DNA from 3 places in the Arthrobacter burdickii genome. Region 1 is predicted to be linked to each of the others. Evidence: riboswitches for the same ligand, from Rfam matches in the RefSeq annotation. Region 1 holds a riboswitch; each other region holds the start of a gene.
The links. A riboswitch is a leader RNA that binds a small molecule or an ion and turns the genes downstream of it on or off. The one in region 1 is predicted to bind cyclic di-AMP.
Positions count from the first base shown of each region.

Region 1 (7,431 bases):
CATGGAAACGAAGAAGCCGGCAACCCGAGGGTTGCCGGCTTCTCTGCTCACCGCGCGGGGCGGTGGGTGGTGCTGTGGGACTGGAGTGTCCCGGGGTCTGCTACCAGCTCGACTTGGTCACGCCGGGCAGTTCGCCCTTGTGAGCCATGTCGCGGAAGCGGATACGCGAGATACCGAACTTCTGGATGGTGCCACGGGGGCGGCCATCGATCTGGTCGCGGTTGCGCAGGCGTACCGGCGAGGCGTTGCGGGGAAGCTTCTGCAGGCCGAGGCGTGCTGCTTCGCGTGCTTCGTCGGTGGCGTTCTCGTCGACGAGGGTCTTCTTGAGCTCGAGGCGCTTGGCCGCGTAGCGCTCGACGATGACCTTGCGCTGCTCGTTACGAGCAATCTTTGACTTCTTGGCCATGTTTAGCGCTCCTCTCGGAATTCGACGTGCTTGCGGATCTTCGGGTCGTACTTCATCAGGACCATGCGGTCCGGATCGTTACGACGGTTCTTGCGCGTCACGTAGGTGTAGCCCGTACCAGCGGTGGACTTCAGCTTGATGATCGGACGTACGTCCTTGTCCTTTGCCATTAGAGCTTCACTCCCCTCGCGAGGATGGACGCCACGACAGCGTCGATGCCGCGGACGTCAATCGTCTTGATGCCGCGGGCGGAGACCTGCAGCGTCACGTTGCGGCGCAGGGAAGGCACGTAGTAGCGCTTCTTCTGAATGTTGGGGTCGAACCGACGCTTGTTGCGGCGGTGCGAGTGCGAAATGCTGTGTCCAAAGCCGGGCTCGGCTCCGGTCACTTGGCAGTGGGCTGCCATAACTCTCCTCCAGATTAGATGAACGTGACGGAATCACTTGTTGAGCGTCCCGCCACCAGTAATGACACCGTTATTACTGCAGCTTTCCGGAGGTTGACCTGGCAGGGTGAGAACCTGCCGAAGCGCCTCGCCGCGGGGAAGACGGTGAAGATTAGGCGGGCGCGGCCTTGCGGCCGGCACAGCCTTAAATTCTAGGTAGTCACGGGTAGCTGGGCAAATCCCGGCCCGTCCTGGAACGGGTCGGCATCGTCCACAGCCAAACGCCCTACCATACTACCGACAGGATCCGGCTCGACCAAACCGGGTCAGTCGGTGCGCCGCCCGTCCCGGTCGACGACGGCGGGCGCGTCCGGTCCGGCGCCCACCCGCTGCCCTGAGACGTCGGCGCCCGAGTCGACGATCGCGTATTTCACGTGCGCGCCCTCCCTCACCCGGACCCGGTTCAGCAGGACGGAGTCCTCGACGACGGCGCCGGCCTCGACCGTGGCCCCGGAGCCGATCACGCTCCTGCGGACGGTCCCGTACACCACCGCGCCGGGGGCCAGGAGGGAGTCGGCCACGACGGCGCCCTCCCGGAGGAAGGCCGGAACCACCTGCGGGGGCTCCGTGAGGATCGGCCAGTCCGGGTCGGCGAGGTCCAGGCCCTTGCCGTCCACCAGGTCGAGGTGGGCGCGGAGGTAGTTGGCCGGCGTGCCGAGGTCCCGCCAGTACCCCTCGAGCCTGTGCTCGACGACCGATCCCCGCTCGACGAGGTGCGGCACGAGGTGGTGACCGTAGTCCCCGAGCCCGTCCCGGTCGTCCTGCAGGTGCCCGAGCGCATCGAGGAGCGTCGCTGCCGTGTAGAGGAAGACCTCCGCCGCGACGATCCTCGTCTGCGGCTCCTCGGGCTTGTAGGCGAAGGCTGTCACCCTGCCGTCGTCGTCCACCGCGACGACGCCGTGGTTGGAGGCGTCGCCGTCGAAGTCGACCGTGACCATCGTCAGCTCTGCTCCCGCGCGGAGGTGGGTGTCGACGACGTCGCGGTAGTCCAGGCGGTACAGGTGGTCGGAACTCAGCACCAGGACCAGGTCCGGCGCGAAGTCGCGGATGAAGGCGGCCTGGCGGAGCAGGCCGTCGGCGTTCCCCTCGGCGAATCCCTCCCCCTCGTGGCCGCTGAACGGAGGCAGCACCAGCAGCCCGCCGCGCGTGCGGTCGAGGTCCCAGGGCCGGCCGTTGCGGAGGTGGTCGTTGATGGTCTTGGGCTGGTACTGCTCCATGATCCAGACATCGGAGATCCCGCTGTGGTGCAGGTTGGACAGGGAGACGTCGATCAGCCGGAAGCTGCCGGCCAGCGGCATGGCCGGTTTCGCCCGATGGTGGGTCAGGGCGCCGAGGCGCCCTCCTGCTCCACCCGCCAGCACGATCGCGAGGATGCGGGGCTGGTGCCCGAACTGTGCGCGCTGGTCCATCGTGCCGTCCTTGTCCTGCCGGATCACTGCCCGGTGATGAGTGCCTGGTCGGGGGCCGGTCCCCTGCGGAGAGAACCGGACGCGGGGCCCAGAACGGCGGCCTCGGCCGCCGCTTCGCCGTCGGACAGGATCCAGTGGGCGCCGTCCATGCCCCGGAGGATCTTGCGGCCCACCCTCTCCAGGTCCGCAACGTCCTGTCCGTCCAGGGCGTCGAACACCGTGGAGCGGACCTGCGAGACGTGGGACACCGCGAGTTCGGTCAGCGTGTCGAGCCCTGCAGGGGTGAGCGAGGCCGTGGTCACGCGTCCATCGGAGTCGGAGGGCAGCCTGGTGACCCAGCCCCGGGCCTCCAGCTTCTTCACCACGTGGCTCAGGCGCGAGAGCGACGCCGCCGAGCGGGCAGCGAGTTCGCTCATGGGCAGGCGCGTCCCTTCCGACTCGGAGAGCATCGCCAGCACGTGGTAGTCGAACAGGGTGATCCGGGCCTCACGAAAGAGCTGGGCGTCGAGGGATGCCGGGAGCAGGGACGTCAGCGCGTAGAGAGCCAGCCATGCCCGCCGCTCGTCCGGTGTGAGCCATTGCGCCGCCATCCGCTCATTCTGGCACACGCCCTCCCCTGCCCCGTAGGGCGCCTCCGGCACTTCGACGGGTTGCAGATGGAGCGGGAACCGTACTCGCCCGTGCCCTCAGGCGCGAGCGGATGCCCGGTGCGGGTGGACCGGGGCCGGGTACTTCGCTGTCAGGGCATCTCCGGAGGAGACTCCGCGCAGGCGCCTGCCGACCCACGGTGTGACGTACTCGCGCGCCCACTGCGCATCCGCCCGCAGCTGCTCCATCCGCCGAAGGGCCGGGCGCGCATCGAGCTCCGGCAGGTCGATGGCATGCGAGGCCTTCATGGCCTCCAGGACCCGGGCGGCCATGAGCGTGTGGCCCGCCGTGGACATGTGCATCCGGTCGACGTCCCAGTACCTCCAGTCCTGGAACTCGCGCAGGCGCCAGTAGTCGACGATCGTGGCCTCGCGCCGGTCCGCGATCTCACGCACCCACTCGTTGTACACGGCGGTGCGCCCGCGGGTCTTGCCGAAGACGGCGGACCCCGCAGTGTCGAAGCCGGTGAAGAGCACGACGTCGGCTCCCGCGTCGCGGAGCCTGCCGATGCCGTCGTCGTAGTGGAACATCAGCCGGTCGATGTCGATCCGGGGGCGCAGGATGTCGTTGGCGCCGGCGTAGAGGGTGACGAGCGTCGGTTCGAGCGCCAGGGCTGCGTCGACCTGCTCGTCGAGGATCTGGCGCATCTTCTTGCCGCGGATGGCGAGGTTCGCGTAGCCCCAGGACGCGTCGGCCAGGATGAGCTGCTCGGCCACACGGTCGGCCCAGCCGCGGACGCCGTTGGGGGACCCCGGGTCCCAGTCACCCACCCCTTCGGTGAAGGAATCGCCAAGGGCCACATAACGCTGGGGAAAGGTCACCGTCAAAGATTACCCTCGGCACCGACGGCCACCGGGATAAGCTCGACGGAGCCATCCGTTGACACCCGCCCGAAGGACATCATGCCCGACGCATCTCCCGAAGCGACCCCGGACGCGGTTCCGGCGGTTCCGGACACCGGATCGCGCAGCCGACGTGCCGCGCTCATCATCAATCCCATCAAGGTCACCACGGTCGACGTGCAGGGCGCTGTCCAGCGCATCTCCGCCGAGGAGGGCTGGGAGGATCCCCTGGTTATCGAGACCACCGAGGACGACCCCGGGCACGGCCAGGCGCAGGAGGCCCTCGACGCCGGAGTGGACCTCGTGATCGCGGCAGGCGGGGACGGCACGGTGCGCTGCGTGGCCGAGGAGCTCGCGGGGACCGGCACCATGATGGCACTCGTCCCGCTGGGCACGGGCAACCTGCTGGCCCGCAACCTCGACATCGCCGTCGACGATCCGGATGCCGCCGTCGAGGCCGCCTTCCGCGGGACCGAGCGCACCATCGACGTCGTGCACGTGACGGTGGACCGCGCGCAGGACGCGCACGTGTTCCTGGTCATGGCCGGTATCGGGTACGACGCGGCCATCATGTCGGACACGCGCGACGACCTGAAGGACAAGGTGGGCTGGCTGGCCTACGTCGACGCGGGGATCCGCAACCTCCCGGGCAGGCCGGCGCGCACCACCATCTCGGTGGACGGCGGCAGGTCCTTCGAGCGCCGCCTGCGCAGCGTGATGGGCGGCAACTGCGGCAAGATCATGGGTGGCCTCGAGATCTTCCCGGGCGCGAAGATCGACGACGGCCTGATGGACCTCATGACCCTGGCACCCCGGGGGAAGCTCGGGTGGCTCGCCGTCGCCGGGAAACTGTTCACGCGCGGCAAGGGCAAGGACCCGTCACTGGAGTACTTCCAGTGCCGCACCGCGGAGGTCACCCTGCACGAACCGCTGGAGGTGCAGCTCGACGGCGATCCCCTCGGCAAGGCCACGCATATGGCGTTCGAGGTGAAGCCGGATTCGCTGCGTCTGCGGATGCCGCTGGGGTACAAGGACCCGGCCGTCGTCAGCGAGCCGCTGCCCTAGCAGGGGAGGATCGGACGGCTACAGCCAGGGCTTCGGGTCGACCTTCTTGTCGTCGACCATCACCTCGAAGTGGAGGTGGCAGCCGGTGGAGTTCCCCGTGCTGCCGACCGCCCCGAGGACGTCCCCGCGCTTCACCTTGGTGCCGGCCTGCACGTCGAGGGCGCTCAGGTGGTTGTAGGTGGTCTTCAGCCCGTCGCCGTGGTCGACCACGATGCGCTGGCCCCCGCCGTAGGCATGCCAGCCGGAGTCGACGACTGTGCCGGCATCCGCTGCCTTGACCGGCGTCCCGCAGGCACCGGAGTAGTCCAGGCCCTCGTGGAGTTCGTCGGCAGCCCCGCTCACGGGGTTGACGCGATACCCGAAGGTGGAGGCCAGGACCGGGTGGTCCACCGGAGCCCCGAAGGCCTTGCGGTCCTGGAGCGCAGGAGTGAGTGACGCGGAGCGTGCCCGGGCACTCGCGATGCCCGGCGCGACACCCTCCACGGCCCGACCGGCCCCCTCGAGGGTGAAGGTCACCGGCGCCTCCGCAGCAGCCGTGACGGCCTGCATGCCTGCTGCAGGGGTGGCCGCCGTCGTTGCCGAGGGTGCGACGGCACCCAGCAGCAGTCCCGCCGAGGCGAGGACGATGCCGGCCGTAGCGGCGTTTCCGCGCAGTCTCGCGAACGCCGTCGTACCTCCGGCTCTTTCCTGCCGGAGGTCGCGGCGCGTCGGCTGCGAGACCCACTGGAGGGCGCGATCGTCGGAGGCGCGAGGGCGCTCGGGCAGAACGGTATTCATCAACTGCTTACCTCTCTGGAACGCCCGCGAAGTTAGCTGTCGGATTCGAGCAAGAGTTGACTCGGCCCCTCTGCACGGCCCTCCACCGCGGAAATGTCGCAGGCGGGGCCGAACTAGCATGGAAGGGCTTCACCCCGAGGCGGCTCAGGCCGCCGGAACGTGGGTCCTCCACCCCTGTCACAGTGTGTTCAGGCGGTCCGCTGACAGGGTTAGGCGTACGGACCTGGATCTGGAATCCAGCTTTGACTGCTTAAAACAGTAGGTCACAGCGCACGAAGTTACAATTTCGTTATCGCATTTGGGGATAACTGTGATAAAGGTCGCCCGCCATAGTGCGGAGAGCGGTCCGGAACGGTTCGACGGCCGCGTCAGGTCAGTTCCGCGCGCCCCTTGCGCCAGTAGCCCATGAAGGCGACCTGCTTCCGGTCCACACCCACGTCCCGCACCAGGTAACGGCGCAGCCCGCGCACGACGGCAGCCTCACCGGCGATCCACGCGTAGAAGGGCTGGGTGCCGGAGGGTCGCCCGGGATTGACAGTCGACTGCACGACGGCCGCGTCGAGGAGCTGCGGGGTCTCCCAGAGGATGGTCCCGTCGACGTCGACCTCCTCGGGCTCCCTGCCCCCCTGGACGTCCGGGCCCGAGAGCGACACCCAGCCCGGCACGCGCACCGCGTCCCGGACGGCCGCCTCCAGCAATTCGCCGTGCGCCTTCCCTGCCCGGGCCAGCCACTTAATGGTCACCGCCGACCGCGTCGCGATCGGCTGGACGTCCTGCACGTCCGGCACCTCGAGGAACGCGGAGCCGCTGATGTCCTCGGGGAGTGCCTCGAGGATGGCGCTGATGGCCGGGACGGCCGTCTCGTCTCCGGCGAGGAGGACGTGCTGGGCGAGGCCGGGGCTCCACTCGATGCCTCCGTACGCACCCGCCGTCCTGCATTGCGCCGCCGACGCGTTGGGGCCGATCATGCAGACCCGGTCGCCGGGCCGGGCAGCCGCGGCCCACTCCGCCGCCGGGCCGCCGCGGCCGTCGTCGTCGAGGTGCAGGACGAAGTCGACGTCGATCTCCGTCCGCGGGCCCCGGCGACGCGCGGTGCGCACGGTGTACGTGCGCATGAACCCGCGCTCCTCCGCCTCCATGCCGAGCCACAGCTGGTACCAGTTCGCTGCGTTTCCGCGCTCCATCAGGCCTGCTATGTCGGGGCACTCCCGGCCGGCCGGCGGGATGATGATCTTGATCCGGAGGTCGAGGCTGTCCCCGGCCACCCCGAACGCCTCGAGGCACGCACCGCCGAAGGTGATGCGTCGGAAGGTGGCACCGAGGTCCTGCACGGCCGTGACGACGACGTCGAACGCCAGCACCATCGGTTCGGTGTCGGCGGCGGTCCGCCGCACGCTGCGCTGGGTCATTTCGGTCATGATGCTGCCTCCACGTGGGCCGGAACGGTGTCCTGGGGATTGGGTCGGTAGCCCCGGCCCTGCTCGCCGGCGGGGGACGTCCGGGCGTGGACCGGCGACGGGCCGTGGTACCTGCCGATGGGAACCACCATGGGTGTGCCGGACACGGGGTCCTCGACGACCCGGCACTCCAGGTCGAACACGCCTGACACCGTCTCCTGGGTGACGACGGCGGCCGGCGGCCCCTCGGCCACGATCCGGCCGTCCCGCATGGCGATCAGGTGGTCGGCGTAGCGCGCGGCCAGGTTGAGGTCGTGCAGCACCATGACGACGGTGGTGCCCGAGCGCCGGTTGAGGTCGGTGATGAGGTCGAGGACCTCGATCTGGTGCGTGACGTCGAGGAAGGTGGTGGGCTCGTCGAGCAGCAGGATCCCCGTCTGCT
Region 1 covers NZ_JAROCG010000001.1:1,109,244-1,116,674, reverse strand. The annotation lists gene rpsN (30S ribosomal protein S14) at 101-406, opposite strand; gene rpmG (50S ribosomal protein L33) at 409-576, opposite strand; gene rpmB (50S ribosomal protein L28) at 576-812, opposite strand; gene P5G52_RS05225 (glucose-1-phosphate adenylyltransferase family protein) at 1,118-2,260, opposite strand; gene P5G52_RS05220 (MarR family winged helix-turn-helix transcriptional regulator) at 2,284-2,850, opposite strand; gene P5G52_RS05215 (SGNH/GDSL hydrolase family protein) at 2,947-3,729, opposite strand; gene P5G52_RS05210 (diacylglycerol/lipid kinase family protein) at 3,811-4,815, shown strand; gene P5G52_RS05205 (M23 family metallopeptidase) at 4,834-5,592, opposite strand; cyclic di-AMP (ydaO/yuaA leader) riboswitch at 5,599-5,797, opposite strand; gene P5G52_RS05200 (siderophore-interacting protein) at 5,961-7,010, opposite strand; gene P5G52_RS05195 (ABC transporter ATP-binding protein) at 7,007-7,431, opposite strand, start outside.

Region 2 (7,431 bases), on a different contig from region 1:
ACGCCGGGTGATGCAGCAGTGGCGCCGGAACCGAAGAGGAGGGGTTTGAGCACCTTCCGATCGCTCGGGATCCACAATTACAGGCTCTGGTTCATCGGAGCACTGATCTCCAACATCGGTACCTGGATGCAGCGCACTGCCCAGGACTGGCTCGTCTACGACATCCTCACACCGCAGAACGCGTCCGCCCTGGGGATCGTGATGGCGCTCCAGCTCGGGCCGCAGCTCGTCATCGCCCCCTGGGCCGGCCTGATCGCGGATACGGTCGACCGACGACGCCTCCTCGCCACCACGCAGGTCGCCATGGCCCTGCTCGGAGTGGGCCTCGGCCTGATGGTCCTCCTCGATGCCGCCGTGCTGTGGCACGTCTATGCCTTCGCCCTGGCGCTCGGGATCGTGTCGGCCTTCGACGCTCCGGCCCGCCAGGCGTTCGTCTCCGAGTTGGTGCGCGACGACTACCTCCCCAATGCCGTCGCACTGAACAGCGCCTCGTTCAACGGGGCCCGCCTGGTGGGGCCCGCCATCGCCGGGCTGCTCACGGCCGGCGTGGGCCCGGGATGGGTGTTCCTCATCAATGCGCTGACCTTCGGCGCGATGGTCTACGTGCTGCTCGCCATGCGCAGTTCGGAACTGAACACGCAGCCGCGGTCCGCCCCGGGGAAGGGCCGGATCCGGGAGGGGTTCCGCTACGTACGGCAGCGGCCGGACCTTCTGATGGTCCTGCTCGCGATCTTCATCGTCGGCACCTTCGGGCTCAACTTCGCCGTCTTCATCGCCGCCATGGCGCGCACGGAGTTCGGCCAGGACGCAGGCGTCTTCGGCGTCCTGTCCTCGGTGATGGCCGTCGGCTCGGTCGCCGGCGCCCTGCTGTCCGCACGGCGGGAACGGCCCCGCCTGCGCTTCGTCTTCGGTGCTGCGGCGGCGTTCGGGGTCGCCTGCCTGCTGGCCGCCCTGGCACCCAGCCTGGAGCTCTTCGGGCTGGCCCTGGTCCCGGTCGGCCTGTTCGCGCTGACGCTGATGACCAGCGCCAACGCCTATGTGCAGACGACCACCGACCCGGTGATGCGTGGCCGTGTCATGGCCCTCTACTTCGCCATCTTCCTCGGCGGGACTCCGCTGGGGGCGCCCGTCGTGGGCTGGGTCTCCGACGCCTTCGGTCCGAGGTGGAGCCTCGGGGTGGCCGCCGCCTCGGGGCTCATCGCCGCCGCGGCGGGCATCTTCTGGGCGTGGCGCTACCACGACGTGCGGCTGCGCTACGACCGTTCCGCTCCTCGCCGCCTCCGGCTGGACCACGAGGCCGGCGCGACGGAGGAACCCTCCTAGAGGAGGTTGTCGACCACGTGGTCGATGCAGGCGAGGAGCGCCGAGACGTCCTCGGGCTCGATGGCCACGAAGGTGGCGATACGCAGCTGGTTGCGGCCGAGCTTGCGGTACGGCTCGACGTCGACGACGCCGTTCGCGCGCAGGATCGCGGCGATGCGTGCCGCGTCCACCGCGTCGTCGAAGTCCACCGTCACGATCACGTTGGAGCGGTCCTCGGTACGGGCCACGTAGGGGCTCGCCACCGGCGAGGCCTCCGCCCACGAGTAGATGCGCCCGGCGGAGTCCGCGGTCCGGGCCGCGGCGAACGGCAGGCCGCCCTGGGCGTTCAGCCATTCGACCTGCGCGTCGAGCGTGACCAGGGTGGACAGCGACGGGGTGTTGTACGTCTGGTTCAGGCGGGAGTTGTCGATCGCCGTCTGGAGGTTGAGGAAGTCCGGGATCCACCGGTCACCGGCGTTGATCCGCGCGGCACGCTCCAGCGCGGCGGGGGAGAAGAGCCCGAGCCACAGGCCGCCGTCGGAGGCGAAGTTCTTCTGCGGAGCGAAGTAGTAGACGTCGGCCTGCGACACGTCGACGTCGAGGCCGCCGGCCGCGGACGTAGCGTCGACGAGGACCAGGGCGCCGTCGTCTGCCCCCTCGACCCTCCGCACAGGAGCCGCGACCCCCGTCGAGGTCTCGTTCTGCGGCCAGGCGTAGGTGTCGACGCCGGCCTCCGCGACGGGGTCGGGGCGGGTGCCGGGCTCGGCGGTGATGATGCTCGATGCGCCGAGGAACGGCGCCTTGTCGGTCGCGGAGGCGAACTTCGAACCGAATTCGCCGAAGGAGAGGTGCTGCGCCTTCCGGTCGACGAGCCCGAACGCCGCCACGTCCCAGAACGCGGTCGACCCGCCGACGCCGAGGACCACCTCGTACCCTTCGGGGGCGCCGAAGAAGGTGCTGAGCCCCTCACGCACGCGGCCCACCAGGTTGCGGACGGGAGCCTGGCGGTGGGAGGTCCCCAGCAGCGACGGCCCGGCGGACACCAGTGCGTCGATCTGCCCGCTCCGGACCTTGGACGGACCCGCGCCGAAACGTCCGTCCGCGGGCAGCAGGTGGTCGGGGATGCGGGGCAGGTCGTTCATGGTCGCTCCAGCTGTGTCGGCGGCGGGTATCGCCCTCATTCTGCCCCAGCGGAGGTCGGCCCTCCATTTGTGAACGCCGGAGCGGGGACGCCTCCTGCACCGGCCGGCGGCGGCGTCGGAGCTGATTGCCGGGCGCGTCGCGCCATGGGTTAACCTTGGGAGGCGTGGGGCGGAGCTGGCTGTGCCGGCCGTGGCACCCCCACCGGCGTGAGGCATTCCAGCCGCGCGACCTCACCGCACCAAGGAGCTGAACCGCATGACGGACCTCATCGACACCACCGAGATGTACCTGCGGACCATCCTTGAGCTCGAGGAAGAGAACATCGTCGCCCTCCGTGCCCGCATCGCCGAGCGGCTTCGCCACTCGGGGCCGACCGTGTCCCAGACCATCGGTCGCATGGAACGCGACGGACTCGTTGTCGTCTCCGGCGACCGGCACCTCGAGCTGACCGAACTGGGTCGACGCAGGGCCACCGGGGTCATGAGGAAGCACCGCCTCGCGGAGCGGCTCCTGAGCGACGTCATCGGGCTCGACTGGGCCTACGTCCACGACGAGGCCTGCCGCTGGGAGCACGTCATGAGTGAGCGCGTGGAGCGCCGGCTCTACGAGCTCCTCGGAAAGCCCTCCGAATCCCCGTACGGCAACCCGATCCCGGGACTCGAGGCCATCGGCGGCGTCCAGTCCGAGCTGTTCACCGACGGCGTCGTCACGCTGCTCTCCGCGATGGGCACGTACTCGCCGGAGAAGCAGGTCACGCTCGTGCGGCTGGCGGAGCCGATCCAGGTGGATCCGGAACTCCTCACGCAGCTCGACGAGGGCGGCCTGCGCCCCGGAGCGCAGCTGAACCTCGAGTCCGTCGGAGGGTACGTCTCCGTGCGCGTGCCCGGCGTCGAGGGTGCGCTGGAGCTACCCCCCGAGGTGGCGTCCCACGTGTTCGTCTCCGTCGCGGCGTGAGTGCCGTCACCAATAACACACCATTCTGTGATCAGAATGTGACATAACCGGCGTTTGTGTTGTACGGTTCATTTCGTGCCAAATTCGCTCTAGATCCGGCACCCTCCTGCAAATCGCCTAGCTCTGCCATTGCTCGAGGTCCGTCCGCACCATCGCATGGCAGAGGCGGGGGAACCAAGTTTCGGGTTTCTTTCGAGAAATCCTTGGGGTGAAGTCGCTGTTACCGCAGCGGCCGGGTGACTCCCATCCGAATCCGACAGCTCACCTCGCAGGCATTGGGAGAGGTAATCCAACGTGTCCACCAGCTCTTCGCTGGGCCGCCACCGCGCGCCCCAGAACGCCAACCCGCTGACCGCTCTTTCCGCCGCAGTAGCGTCGAACGCAGGATCGGTCGGCCGCCAGGCCGCCGTCATCGCCGCCGCTTCCGGCCTCGTACTGACCAGCGGAGTTGCAGCCAACGCCGCCGATCTCCAGCCGCAGCGCGACGTCGCATCCTCCAGCATCACCGTCACCTCGGCCCGTCAGGCCGTCGTCGCGTCGTCCAAGACCGTCGTGTCCTTCAACAGGACCGCGGTGAAGGTCCACGCCAAGCCGGTCGTCGCCAAGAAGGCTCCGGCCGTCAAGGCACCCGCCGCCCCGGCTCCGGTCGTCGAGGCTCCCGCAGCTCCGGCCCCCGCCGCCCCGGCTCCCGTCGTCGAGGCACCCGCCGCTCCGGCTGCTCCGGCTCCCGTCGTGAAGGCACCCGCTGCTCCGGCTCCCGCCGCCCAGACCGTCGCTGCCGTCCAGGCCGTCGCCGCTCCCGCGCCGGCTCCCGTAGCCGCCCCGGCTCCCGCAGCTGCCCCGGCACCTGCTCCTGCACCTGCTCCCGCCCCGGCACCTGCTCCCAAGCCTGCAGCCTCCTCTGGTGTCGCCGCGACCATCGCCGCCGCTGCCAAGGGCCAGCTCGGCGTCATGCAGGACTGCACGCGCCTCGTCAGCAACTCCCTCGCCGCTGCCGGCATCAACTTCCACGGCTGGCCGGCAGGGTACCTGTCCCTGGGCCGCACCGTGAGCGCCGGCGAGGCCATCCCGGGCGACCTCATCTACTACGCCGACGGCGGCATGGGCGCAGCCCACATCGCGGTCTACATCGGTGGCGGCCAGGCCGTCCACGGTGGATTCAACGGCAACACCACGGTGATCGCACCGGCCGAGCTCGGCTCGGGTGGCGTGTACATCCGCGTCGGCGGCTGATCACCGCACGAACGATACGCAAGGGAACCGGCACACTGTGCCGGTTCCCTTGCGTTTAAGCGGTCGCGGGAGCGGCAAGGGCCGCACGTCAACCCCCTCCGGAGTTCGCGGCAGGCAGGTACCCTTGCAGTGTCAATCCGAAGCTCTTCTCCCGTACCCCGGGATGGCAACCGGTGCGGGGAACAGGTCAGCAATGAGGCCAACGCATGCGCACTCTTGTTCTGAATGCTGGGTATGAACCACTTGCGGTCATCACGTTCCGCCGGGCACTGGTGCTCGTGCTCACGGGGAAGGCGAGCGTCATCGCGGAGGACGGCGACCCGGTCGTCGGTCCCACCGAGATACTCGGCAGACCTTCGGTGATCCTGCTCAACCGCTACGTGAAGATCCCGTACCGCCACGACCTGACAGCCACGCGACGGGGGGTGCTGCGTCGCGACAACCACCTGTGTGCCTACTGCGGCAAGACCGCCTCGACCATCGACCACGTCCTGCCGCGGTCCAGGGGCGGAGGGGACACCTGGGAGAACCTCGTGGCCTGCTGCCTGAAGTGCAACAACGCCAAGGGGGACAAGACCCTCGGCAGCCTCGGCTGGAAGCTGCGCATCGTGCCGATGCCTCCGCGGGGACCGCAGTGGCAGATCCGCGAGCTCGAGAAGCCGGCGCCGCAATGGAACGAGTTCCTCAGCGAGACCGCTGCGTGACCCTCGGCGTACCGAGGTTCGACGCCGTCGTCCTCGCGGGTGGCAGGTCCTCCCGGCTCGGCGGCGTGCCGAAGGCCGGACTGGTCCTGGAGGGCGCGACCCTGCTCCAGCGCACCTGCGCAGCCCTCGCCGGCGCAGAACGCCTGACGGTCGTGGGACCGGAGCCCGGCGACGCCGGACGGCTCCCCCCTGCAGCGGTGTTCGTGCGGGAGGAACCCGCTTTCGCGGGACCGGCAGCGGCGGTCGTCGCCGGATTCCGGGCTGGACCAGGAAGCAGGGCGCCGTGGTGCGCCGTCGTCGCCTGCGACATGCCCCGCGTCGCCGTCCTCGTCGAGGTGCTGCTCCGCGAGGCTGCCGCAGGGGCGCCGGCCTCCCTGGTCGCGGTCGATGACGGGCGTGAACAGCCGCTGGCCGCGCTGTACCGGAGCGACGACCTCGCAGCCGCCATCGACGCCGTCCTCGCGCACGGACCCGCCGACAACCTGTCCATGCGCAGCCTCCTTGCTAGTGTGAAGACAAGACCAGTCCCGGTTCCGCCGGGCACAACGCACGACGTCGACACCTGGAACGATGCCCGAGCGCTCGGAGTCGACGTCCCCTAGCAACGCCCGGAGGGCCCATGGACGATCGGAACAAGCTGCTGCACGACTGGACCGAGCAACTGCTCGCCGCCTTCGAGATCGACGGGACCGACGTGGACATCGACGCCGTCCTGGGCCTGGCGGGGAAGGCGGCGCACGGCGTCGTCCGTCCTGCGGCCCCCCTGACCACCTTCGTCGTCGGCTACGCGGCAGGCCTCGCCGTCGGCAGCGGACAGGCCGACGAGCAACTGGCGATGCGGTCGGCGATGGCCGTGGCCGACGCGCTCTGCGCCCGGGCCGCGGCGGAAGGGAGCCCCGAATGAGCGAGAACATCGGTGCCCGCGACGTCGACTGGAGGACAGCCCGCGCACTGGCGCACGGAGCCGGGCGCCCGCTGCCGTTCCAGACGGTGAACCTTGCGGATGCCCTCGGCCAGACGCTCGCCGAGCCGGTCCACGCCCTGCAGGCCATTCCGCACTATGCGTCGTCGGCGATGGACGGCTGGGCGGTCAACGGGGAGCCCCCGTGGAAGCTCGTGAGCCACGCGGAGGACCATGGCCGGGGCAGGCCCGCACCCCACGCCGACTCGGGCGGGGTCTCGCTCGCCCCCGGCGAGGCGACGTTCATCCTCACGGGAGGCGTGGTTCCCCGGAATACCCTTGGCATCCTCCGCACGGAGCACGGATCGATCCGCGGGGACCTGCTGGACCGGAACGAGGCCGCCCGGCCCGGGGAGCCGTCGCTGCACGAGCACGTCCGGCCGGCGGGGGAGGAAGCCGAGGAAGGCTCCATGGCTATTCCTGCCGGCGTCGTCCTCAATCCGGCGCAGATCGCGCTGGCCGCGGTGTGCGGCCACGACACGCTCGCTGTCCTGCGGGCACCGCGCGTGTCCCTGCTCATGACCGGCGACGAGGTCATCGATCACGGCCTGCCGCATCCCGGCCAGGTCCGTGACACCTTCGGGCCGCAGCTCCCGGGCTTCGTCGCGATGCTCGGCGGCCACGTCGACGTCGCCAGCCGGGCGAAGGACGACCTCGACGACGTCGTGGCGGCGATCAGCGCGGAGCCGACCGACGAGTCCTCGCTGGCACGGGCATCGGGTGACGTCCTGATCACGACCGGCGGGACGGGGAGTTCCTCGGCCGACCATATCCGCCGCGCGCTCACCGAACTCGGGGCCGAGCTCCTCATCGACGGTATCGCCATGCGGCCGGGACACCCGACCCTCCTCGCGCGGTTGCCCGACGGCCGCTTCCTGGTGGGACTCCCCGGTAACCCGCTCGCGGCCATGATGGCGATGCTCACCGTCACCGCACCGCTGCTCGCCGGCCTGCGGGGAACCGCCCTCGAGGAACCCGCCGCCATCACCAGTGCCGACGCTTTCGAGCCCCTGCAGGGCAGGAGCCGGCTGGTGCCCTACCGGCTCGAGTCCGGGCGGGCCGTCCCCAGCACCCACCAGCGTTCGGGCATGCTGCGCGGGCTGGCCGGGGCCGACGGCGTGATGGTCGTTCCTG
Region 2 covers NZ_JAROCG010000002.1:45,526-52,956, forward strand. The annotation lists gene P5G52_RS14885 (DUF3027 domain-containing protein) at 1-11, shown strand, start outside; gene P5G52_RS14890 (MFS transporter) at 46-1,323, shown strand; gene serC (phosphoserine transaminase) at 1,320-2,444, opposite strand; gene P5G52_RS14900 (iron-dependent transcriptional repressor DtxR) at 2,701-3,399, shown strand; cyclic di-AMP (ydaO/yuaA leader) riboswitch at 3,520-3,688, shown strand; gene P5G52_RS14905 (NlpC/P60 family protein) at 3,694-4,632, shown strand; gene P5G52_RS14910 (HNH endonuclease) at 4,839-5,336, shown strand; gene mobA (molybdenum cofactor guanylyltransferase) at 5,333-5,938, shown strand; gene P5G52_RS14920 (DUF6457 domain-containing protein) at 5,956-6,240, shown strand; gene P5G52_RS14925 (molybdopterin molybdotransferase MoeA) at 6,237-7,431, shown strand, end outside.
Region 2: another riboswitch for cyclic di-AMP. It lies ahead of P5G52_RS14905 (NlpC/P60 family protein); the one in region 1 lies ahead of P5G52_RS05205 (M23 family metallopeptidase).

Region 3 (7,431 bases), 1.1 Mb from region 1:
AACGTGGGGCCCGCATCGCTGCCGATGACCCTCGCGCAGGAGTCCCAGTCGCTCTCGCCGGGAGACCGCGTGCTGTGCCTGGGCGTCGGATCGGGCCTGAACACCTCCATGATGGAGATTGCGTGGTAGCACTCCCCGGCGTTGACCCCTCGTGGTCGACGTACATCGACGTGCCCTCGTCCAGTGCCGCGGACGCCCCGGGCACCAGCCATCGCTGGCACTACCTCGACAACGGGCTGGGCCAGGACGACACCGGCAGCGCGCGGGGGACGCTCCTGTGCGTCCACGGCAACCCGACGTGGTCCTACCTGTGGCGGACCTACCTCGCCGCCGGGCTGGAGGCCGGGTGGCGCGTGATCGCCGTCGACCAGCTCGACATGGGCTACTCGGAACGGACGGGCGTCTTCCGCCGCCTCGAGCACCGCATCACCGACCTCGAGGACTTCGTCGCCGCCGTGGGCCTGTCGGGGCCCGTGGTCACGGTGGGACACGACTGGGGCGGCGTCATCAGCCTCGGCTATGCGAACCGCAACCGGGACGACCTCGCCGCCGTCATCCTGACCAACACGGCCATCCACCAGGATCCCGACCGTCCGATCCCGGCTCCGCTGCGGCTCGCGCTCGCGCCGGGCGTGCACGGGCTCGGCACCAGGACCAGCACGGCGTTCCTGGACGTGACCCTGTCCCTCGCCCGGCCCGCCCTGGACCGGGCCGTACGCCGCGCGTTCCGGGATCCCTACCGCACGCCCGCCGCACGCCAGGGCATCGCGAACTTCGTCTCCGACATCCCCGCCGACCCGTCCCACCCGAGCTACGGCGCCCTCACCACGACGGCCGAGGGGATCCGCAGCCTCGGCGTGCCCGTCCTTCTGATGTGGGGCCCGCACGATCCGATCTTCTCCGACCCCTACCTCGAGGACCTCGCCCGCCGGATGCCGCACGCGGACATCCACCGCTTCGAGCGGGCCGGCCACCTCGTGCAGGAGGACGCCCCGACGGCCTCGACGGCCATGGAGTGGCTCGGGAACCGCTCCGTCGGGGAATCCCGTTCCGGGACGGAGCGGGACGATGCTGGACTGGATATCCAGCAGGATCTCCAGCAGGATCCTCCGCGGTCCGTCCAGCAGGACACCGCCTACCTGCCGCTCGGCGCCCGCATCCCGGAACTGGCGGCCGGTCCCGCAGGAACCACGACCGCCGTCGCCGAGCTGACGGCCGCCGGGACGCGCACGCTGTCCTGGCGCGAGCTGGACGACGACATCCGCGCCGTCGCCGGGGGCCTCACCGCGCTCGGCTTCGGCGCGGGCAGCAGGGTGAGCCTGCTCGTCCCGCCCGGAGTCGACCTGACCGTCCTGATCTATGCGTGCCTCCGGATCGGCGCGGTGATCGTCGTGGCGGACGCGGGGCTCGGGGCGCGCGGCCTCAGCCGGGCCGTGAAGGGTTCCGCGCCCGACTTCGTCATCGGCATCGAGCGGGCGCTCCTCGCTGCGCGCGCCTTCGGCTGGCCGGGGCGCCGCATCAGCGTCGCTCCGCTGTCGCCGGTGCGGCGGGCGGCACTGCGGGTCGAGGCCTCACTGAACGACCTCCGCGCCGCCGGTCCCGCAGACCCGGCGGGAGCAGCACCTGACGCCGATGCCGCCATCCTCTTCACCTCCGGTTCCACCGGGCCGGCCAAGGGCGTGGTGTACACGCACCGGCAGCTCTCCGCCATGCGCGACGCCGTGGAGACCACTCTCGGACTGGGACCGGGAGCCGCGCTCGTCGCGGGCTTCGCCCCCTTCGCCCTGCTGGGTCCTGCCCTCGGTGCGACGTCCGTCACGCCCTACATGGACGTGACCACTCCCGGGACCCTGACCGCCCAGGCACTGGCCGACGCCGCCGCGGCCGTCGACGCGACCGTCGTCTTCGCGTCCCCCGCAGCCCTGCGGAACGTCCTGACGACCTCGGCGGACGTCACCGGACTCGGGCGGGCGGCCCTGGGCAGGATCTCGCTCCTGCTCTCCGCCGGCGCCCCGGTTCCCGTCCCGCTCCTGGACGCCGTGCAGGACCTCGTACCGTCCGCCGTGCTCCACACGCCCTACGGCATGACCGAGTCGCTGCTCGTCGCGGACATCGACCTGGCGGGGATCCGGACCGCTGCCGCAGCGGCGGCCGCCGGGCTCGAGGGCGCCGGCAACGGCGTCTGCGTCGGGCGCCCGGTCTCCGGTGCCCGTGCCGCGGTCAGCCCCCTCGACGGCACAGGCGCGGCGGCGGGAGAACCGACGACCGCCCCCGGGGTGACCGGGGAGATCCTCGTCGATGCCCCGCACGTCAAGGACCGTTACTTCCGCCTGTGGAGGACGCAGCAGGAGTCGTCGCGAACGCCTCCGTGGCACCGCACGGGCGACGTCGGCCACTTCGACGCCGAAGGACGCCTGTGGGTCGAAGGCCGTCTGGGCCATGTCGTGACGGCGGCGGGAGGCGTCCTGACCCCGGTCGGGCTCGAGCAGGCGCTGGAGGAACTCGACGGAGTGCACCTCGCCGCCGTCGTCGGCGTCGGGCCCGTGGGCACCCAGGCCGTCGTGGCGGTCCTCCAGGCGGAGACGGCGGGACGACACCCGCGTCTGGCCGACCCACGGCTCGCGGCAGCTGCCCGGGCGGCGGCTCGGGACCTCGGCGTGGATCTCGCGGCCGTTCTCGCGGTGCCCGCACTCCCGGTCGACATCCGCCACAATGCCAAGATCGACCGCACGCGCGTCGCCGCGTGGAGCGGCCGCTTCCTGTCGGGGGACCGGGCGGGATCCCTGTGACCGTCCTCGTGACGGGTGCCAGCGGCATGCTGGGCCGGGCCGTCGCGGAACACCTCCTGGCCGGCGGTTCCGACGTGCGGTGCTTCCAGCGCCGTCCGTCCGGCATCGACGGGGTCGAGGAGTTCCTCGGCTCCATCGGGGACGCTGGGGCGGTCACGGCAGCGGTGCGGGACTGCGATGCCGTGATCCATCTCGCCGCGAAGGTGTCCTTCACCGGGACGCCGGCCGAGTTCGAGCGCACGAACGTGGAGGGGACTCGGCTCCTGCTCGACGCCGCGCAGGAGGCCCGCGCCACCGACGTCGTGTACGTCTCCTCCCCGTCCGTCGCCCACGACGGCACGTCGCTGGTAGGCGCTCCGGCCGGCCCCGCGGACCCGGAGTACGCGCGCGGACACTATGCACGGACCAAGGCGACGGCGGAGCTGCTCGCCCTCGCACGCTCGACGCCGGAGTTCCGCGTGGCGGCGGTGCGGCCGCACATCGTGTGGGGGCCGGGCGACACACAGCTCGTCGAACGCGTCCTCGAGCGGGCCCGGCATGGTCGCCTGCCGCTGCTCGACGGCGGTACCGCACTCATCGACACCACCTACGTGGACAACGCGGCATCGGCCATCGTCGCCTGCCTCGATCGCATGCAGGCCGCGCAGGGGCAGGCATTCGTGGTCACGAACGGCGAGCCGCGCCCCATCGCGGAGCTGCTGGGCGGCATCTGCCGCTCCGGCGGCGTCCGGCCCCCCGCCTGGTCGGTGCCGGGGGCGCTGGCCCGGGGCGCCGGCGCGGTGATCGAACGGGCATGGCTGGCACTCGGACGTGCGGAGGAGCCCCCCATGACCCGTTTCCTGGCCGAACAGCTCTCCACGGCGCACTGGTTCGACCAGCGGCACACGCGGGCGGTGCTGGACTGGCAGCCGTCCGTCAGCATCGAGGAAGGCCTCGAGCGGCTCGCTGCGCACTACCGCGGCTGACCCGGCACCAGGAACCGGCAGAACCGACCGGACCGACCGGACCGACCGGACCGACAAGGAAGGGCGGGATGCTGTGCATCCCGCCCTTCCTTCGTATCGTCCTGGTACCGGCGCAGGGCCGGTGCAGGGTTATCGCGTGTAGTAGCCGTCCACCGACATGGCGTTGACCGAGTGCACGAGCGTTCCCTGCGAGGGGTTCAGCGCGCTGATCATCTGGCCGTTGCCGAGGTAGATACCGACGTGACTGCCGCCGTTCTGGCTCACCAGGTCGCCCGGCTGGGGGTTGCTGGTGGGCGTCAGGGCTGCGAACTGCGACCAGGTGGTGCGCGGCAGACTGATGCCGTTCTGTGCGTAGACCCACTGCACGAAGCCGGAGCAGTCCCAGGCGCCGAAGGAGGTGCCGCCGTAGACGTATGCCGAGCCGAGGCCCTGCATCGCGGTCGCGGTGATGCCGCTGGTCGCTACCGGCGAGAACGCCGCAGCCTGCGTGCTGAGGCCCGTCGAGTTGCCTGCCGGAGCAGCTACGGGAGCCGCTACGGGTGCAGCGACGGGTGCAGCTACGGGAGCGGCGACGATGGCTGCAGACTGGGTGGAGTACTGCTGGGGTGCAGCGGAACCGCCGAGGGAGATCGACTGGCCGGGGTAGATGATCGAGCTGTACCCGAGGCCGTTGGCCGTGAAGACGGCCTCGAGGCTCACACCGTGGGCTGCTGCGATGCTCCCGAGGGTGTCACCGGCCTGGACAGTGTAGGTACCTGCCGCAACGGTGGTCGCCGCTGCCGGCTGGGTGCTGATGGACTCGACGCTGATCTCGCCGGCGGCGCTTGCCGGAAGCGCTGCACCGAGCATGATGCCGGAAGCGGCAACAACGACGGCGGCGGGCTTGCCGGCCACCGAAGCGGTGGCGCTGACCGCGCGGGATGCGGTGACGAGGGGGTTGATGCGCGTGGGGACTGCCCGGTGGCGCGCGAAATTGCTCTTCTTGGACATGCTGTTGCCTTTCCCAATGCCTACGAAGTTAGCTGTCGGGTTCGGATGGGACATCCGGACGTGTTTCTCGCAGACCACCGCCCCCGGTGCTGGTCTACGCGCGTCTTAACCCCAAGGACTCACAAGTGAGTCCGCTATTGGTTCCCCCGCCCCTGTCGAACGTGTTGAGCGAACGGTCCATCCTCATCGACAGGGTTAGGCAGTGCGAGGATGGGCGCCCGTCCGTGGTGGACCGGGCGCGGGCTTAACCGTACGCGGTCGATCGCGTCTTGTCACGTTTGGGTCACGAACCCCGCATCGCGACGGGGTTTCGGAGCCTCGGCTAGGCTCGCGCGTTGCGCGGTCTGGGCTGGCAGAAGAGGCAGAGGAAGGACGACCGGTTCATGAATGCCTCCCGTCGCATGAGGGTCGTCCGGCCCTCCGACAGGCACCGGCGGCAGGGCTGCCCGGCACGCCCGTAGGCTTCCAGGTCGCGTGCGAAGTAGCCGGACGCACCGTTGACGTTGACGTACAGCGAGTCGAAACTGGTGCCGCCGGCCTCCAGTGCCCGCCGCATGACGGTCGTGACCGCCTCGACGATGCGGAGGGTGTCCGGCCGGCGGAGGGTGTCGGTGGGACGCGCGTAGTGCATCCTCGCCGCCCACAAGGCCTCGTCGGCGTAGATGTTCCCGATGCCCGAGATGAGCCCCTGGTCGAGGAGCGCACGCTTGAGGCTGGTCTTCCGCTCCCGGAGCCGGCGGTGGAAGGACTCCGCGGAGAACGCCGGGTCGAGGGGATCACGGGCGATGTGCGCGGCCTGCCGGGGAATGAGCGGGAGGCTTCCGCCCCCGAGTCCGCCCGGCCGGCCATCCGTCGTCGGCTCGAGGTCCGTCACGAACATGCCGCCGAAGATCCGCTGGTCCACGAAGCGCAGGTCCGCCGGAAGCGGCGTACCGTCGGCATCGCTTGCTGCGGACAGTCTCAGCCGCACCTTCAGGTGCTTCTCCAGCGGGGCGTCGGGCTCCTCGATGAGCAGCTGCCCGCTCATCCCGAGGTGGGCCATGAGGGCGGTGGAAGGAGCGGCTGCGAGAGCGCTGCGGGGGCCGTCCGGATCCTCGAGGATCATCCAGAGGAACTTCCCGCGACGGACGACGTCGGTCACGCGGGCGCCCGTGACGTTGCCGCGAAAATCCTCGACCCCGTGGACGTGTCGTCGAAGCGATCGCGCGTCGAGCACGTCGACGTCCTCGACCGTACGCCCGGTCACCCAGCGCGCCAGGCCTCGGCGCACCACCTCGACCTCGGGGAGTTCAGGCACTCAGGCCCTGTCCGCGGAGGAACCGCCGGCCGCTTCGGGCCCGGCATCCGCGCCAGGTGCCTCGGCGAGGAGCCTCCACGACTCGGCCGCCGCCGCCTGCTCCGCTTCCTTCTTGGAGTGCCCGCAGCCGGATCCGTAGTCGACGCCGCCGATCACCAGGCGCGCCGTGAACGTTCGGGCGTGGTCGGGGCCGGTCCCGTCGACCTGGTAGTCGATCAGCCCCAGGCGACGGGCGGCGGCGGTCTCCTGGATACGGGTCTTCCAGTCGGTACCCTCCCCGAGGACCGCTGAGTCCCGCAGGAGCGGACCGATGAGCCGCATGACCATCGCGCGAGCGGTCTCGATCCCGTGACTCAGGTATGCCGCGCCGATGACGGCTTCCATGGTGTCCGCGAGAATGGAGGCCTTGTCGCGGCCATTGGTGAGCTTCTCCCCCTGGCCGAGCAGCACGTAGTTGCCGAGATCGAGGGAACGGGCCACCCCCGCCAGCGCCTTGGTGCTGACGACGGCGGAACGCCGCTTCGCGAGTTCACCCTCGGAGAGGCCGGGATTGTCCCGGTACAACGCGTCCGTCACCGACAGGCCGAGCACGGAGTCACCGAGGAACTCCAGGCGCTCGTTCGTGGGGATCCCGCCCTGTTCGTAGGCGTAGGACCGGTGCGTCAGGGCAAGACGAAGCGTCTCGGTGTCGATATCGACACCGAGACGCTTCGTGAGTTCTGCTGTATTCTTCACAACCGCATCAGCTGATCCAGCATCGGACGGATGCCTGCCCCAGCACCAGGCGTGCGGCAGGCTGCGGTCCGTTGTTAGACGTCGGCTACCTTGCGGCCCTTGTACTCAAGGAACAGCGGGGTACCGGCTGAGTCGGTGACAACCTTGGCCTGGTGGGCGAGGCTGTAGGTGACGCGGCCGTTCTCGATGGTCTTGACCAGCTTGGGGGCGGTTGCCTTCCACTGGGACCGGCGTGCACGGGTATTCGCGCGGGACATCTTCCGCTTCGGGACAGCCACGGCTAACTCTCTTCTCTCTCGTCTGACTCTGACTTGGTTGCCGCGTCATTCTCAGCGGCGGTGCCTGCCAGCCCGGCAAGGGCTGACCAGCGAGGATCCAAAACTTCATGGTGGTGGTCCGGATCGTCGTTGAGCCGGGCTCCGCATTCGGAGCACAGACCCTTGCAATCCTCCCGGCACACCGGCTGGAATGGCAGCGACGTAACCACCGCATCCCTCAGCACGGGTTCCAGATCGACCGAATCGTTCTCCACCCTGTACTGTTCTTCGTCCTCTTCCACCGACAGCGACTGGGAGTCGCTGTAGAAGAAGAGTTCCTGGATGTCCACGTCGCGGTCGAACCGCAGTGGCTCCAGGCAACGGCCGCACTCGCCGGT
Region 3 covers NZ_JAROCG010000001.1:2,257,466-2,264,896, reverse strand. The annotation lists gene P5G52_RS10515 (3-oxoacyl-ACP synthase III) at 1-129, shown strand, start outside; gene P5G52_RS10510 (alpha/beta fold hydrolase) at 123-2,789, shown strand; gene P5G52_RS10505 (NAD-dependent epimerase/dehydratase family protein) at 2,786-3,754, shown strand; gene P5G52_RS10500 (C40 family peptidase) at 3,884-4,744, opposite strand; cyclic di-AMP (ydaO/yuaA leader) riboswitch at 4,747-4,925, opposite strand; gene mutM (bifunctional DNA-formamidopyrimidine glycosylase/DNA-(apurinic or apyrimidinic site) lyase) at 5,067-6,041, opposite strand; gene rnc (ribonuclease III) at 6,042-6,776, opposite strand; gene rpmF (50S ribosomal protein L32) at 6,851-7,054, opposite strand; gene P5G52_RS10480 (YceD family protein) at 7,057-7,431, opposite strand, start outside.
Region 3: another riboswitch for cyclic di-AMP. It lies ahead of P5G52_RS10500 (C40 family peptidase); the one in region 1 lies ahead of P5G52_RS05205 (M23 family metallopeptidase).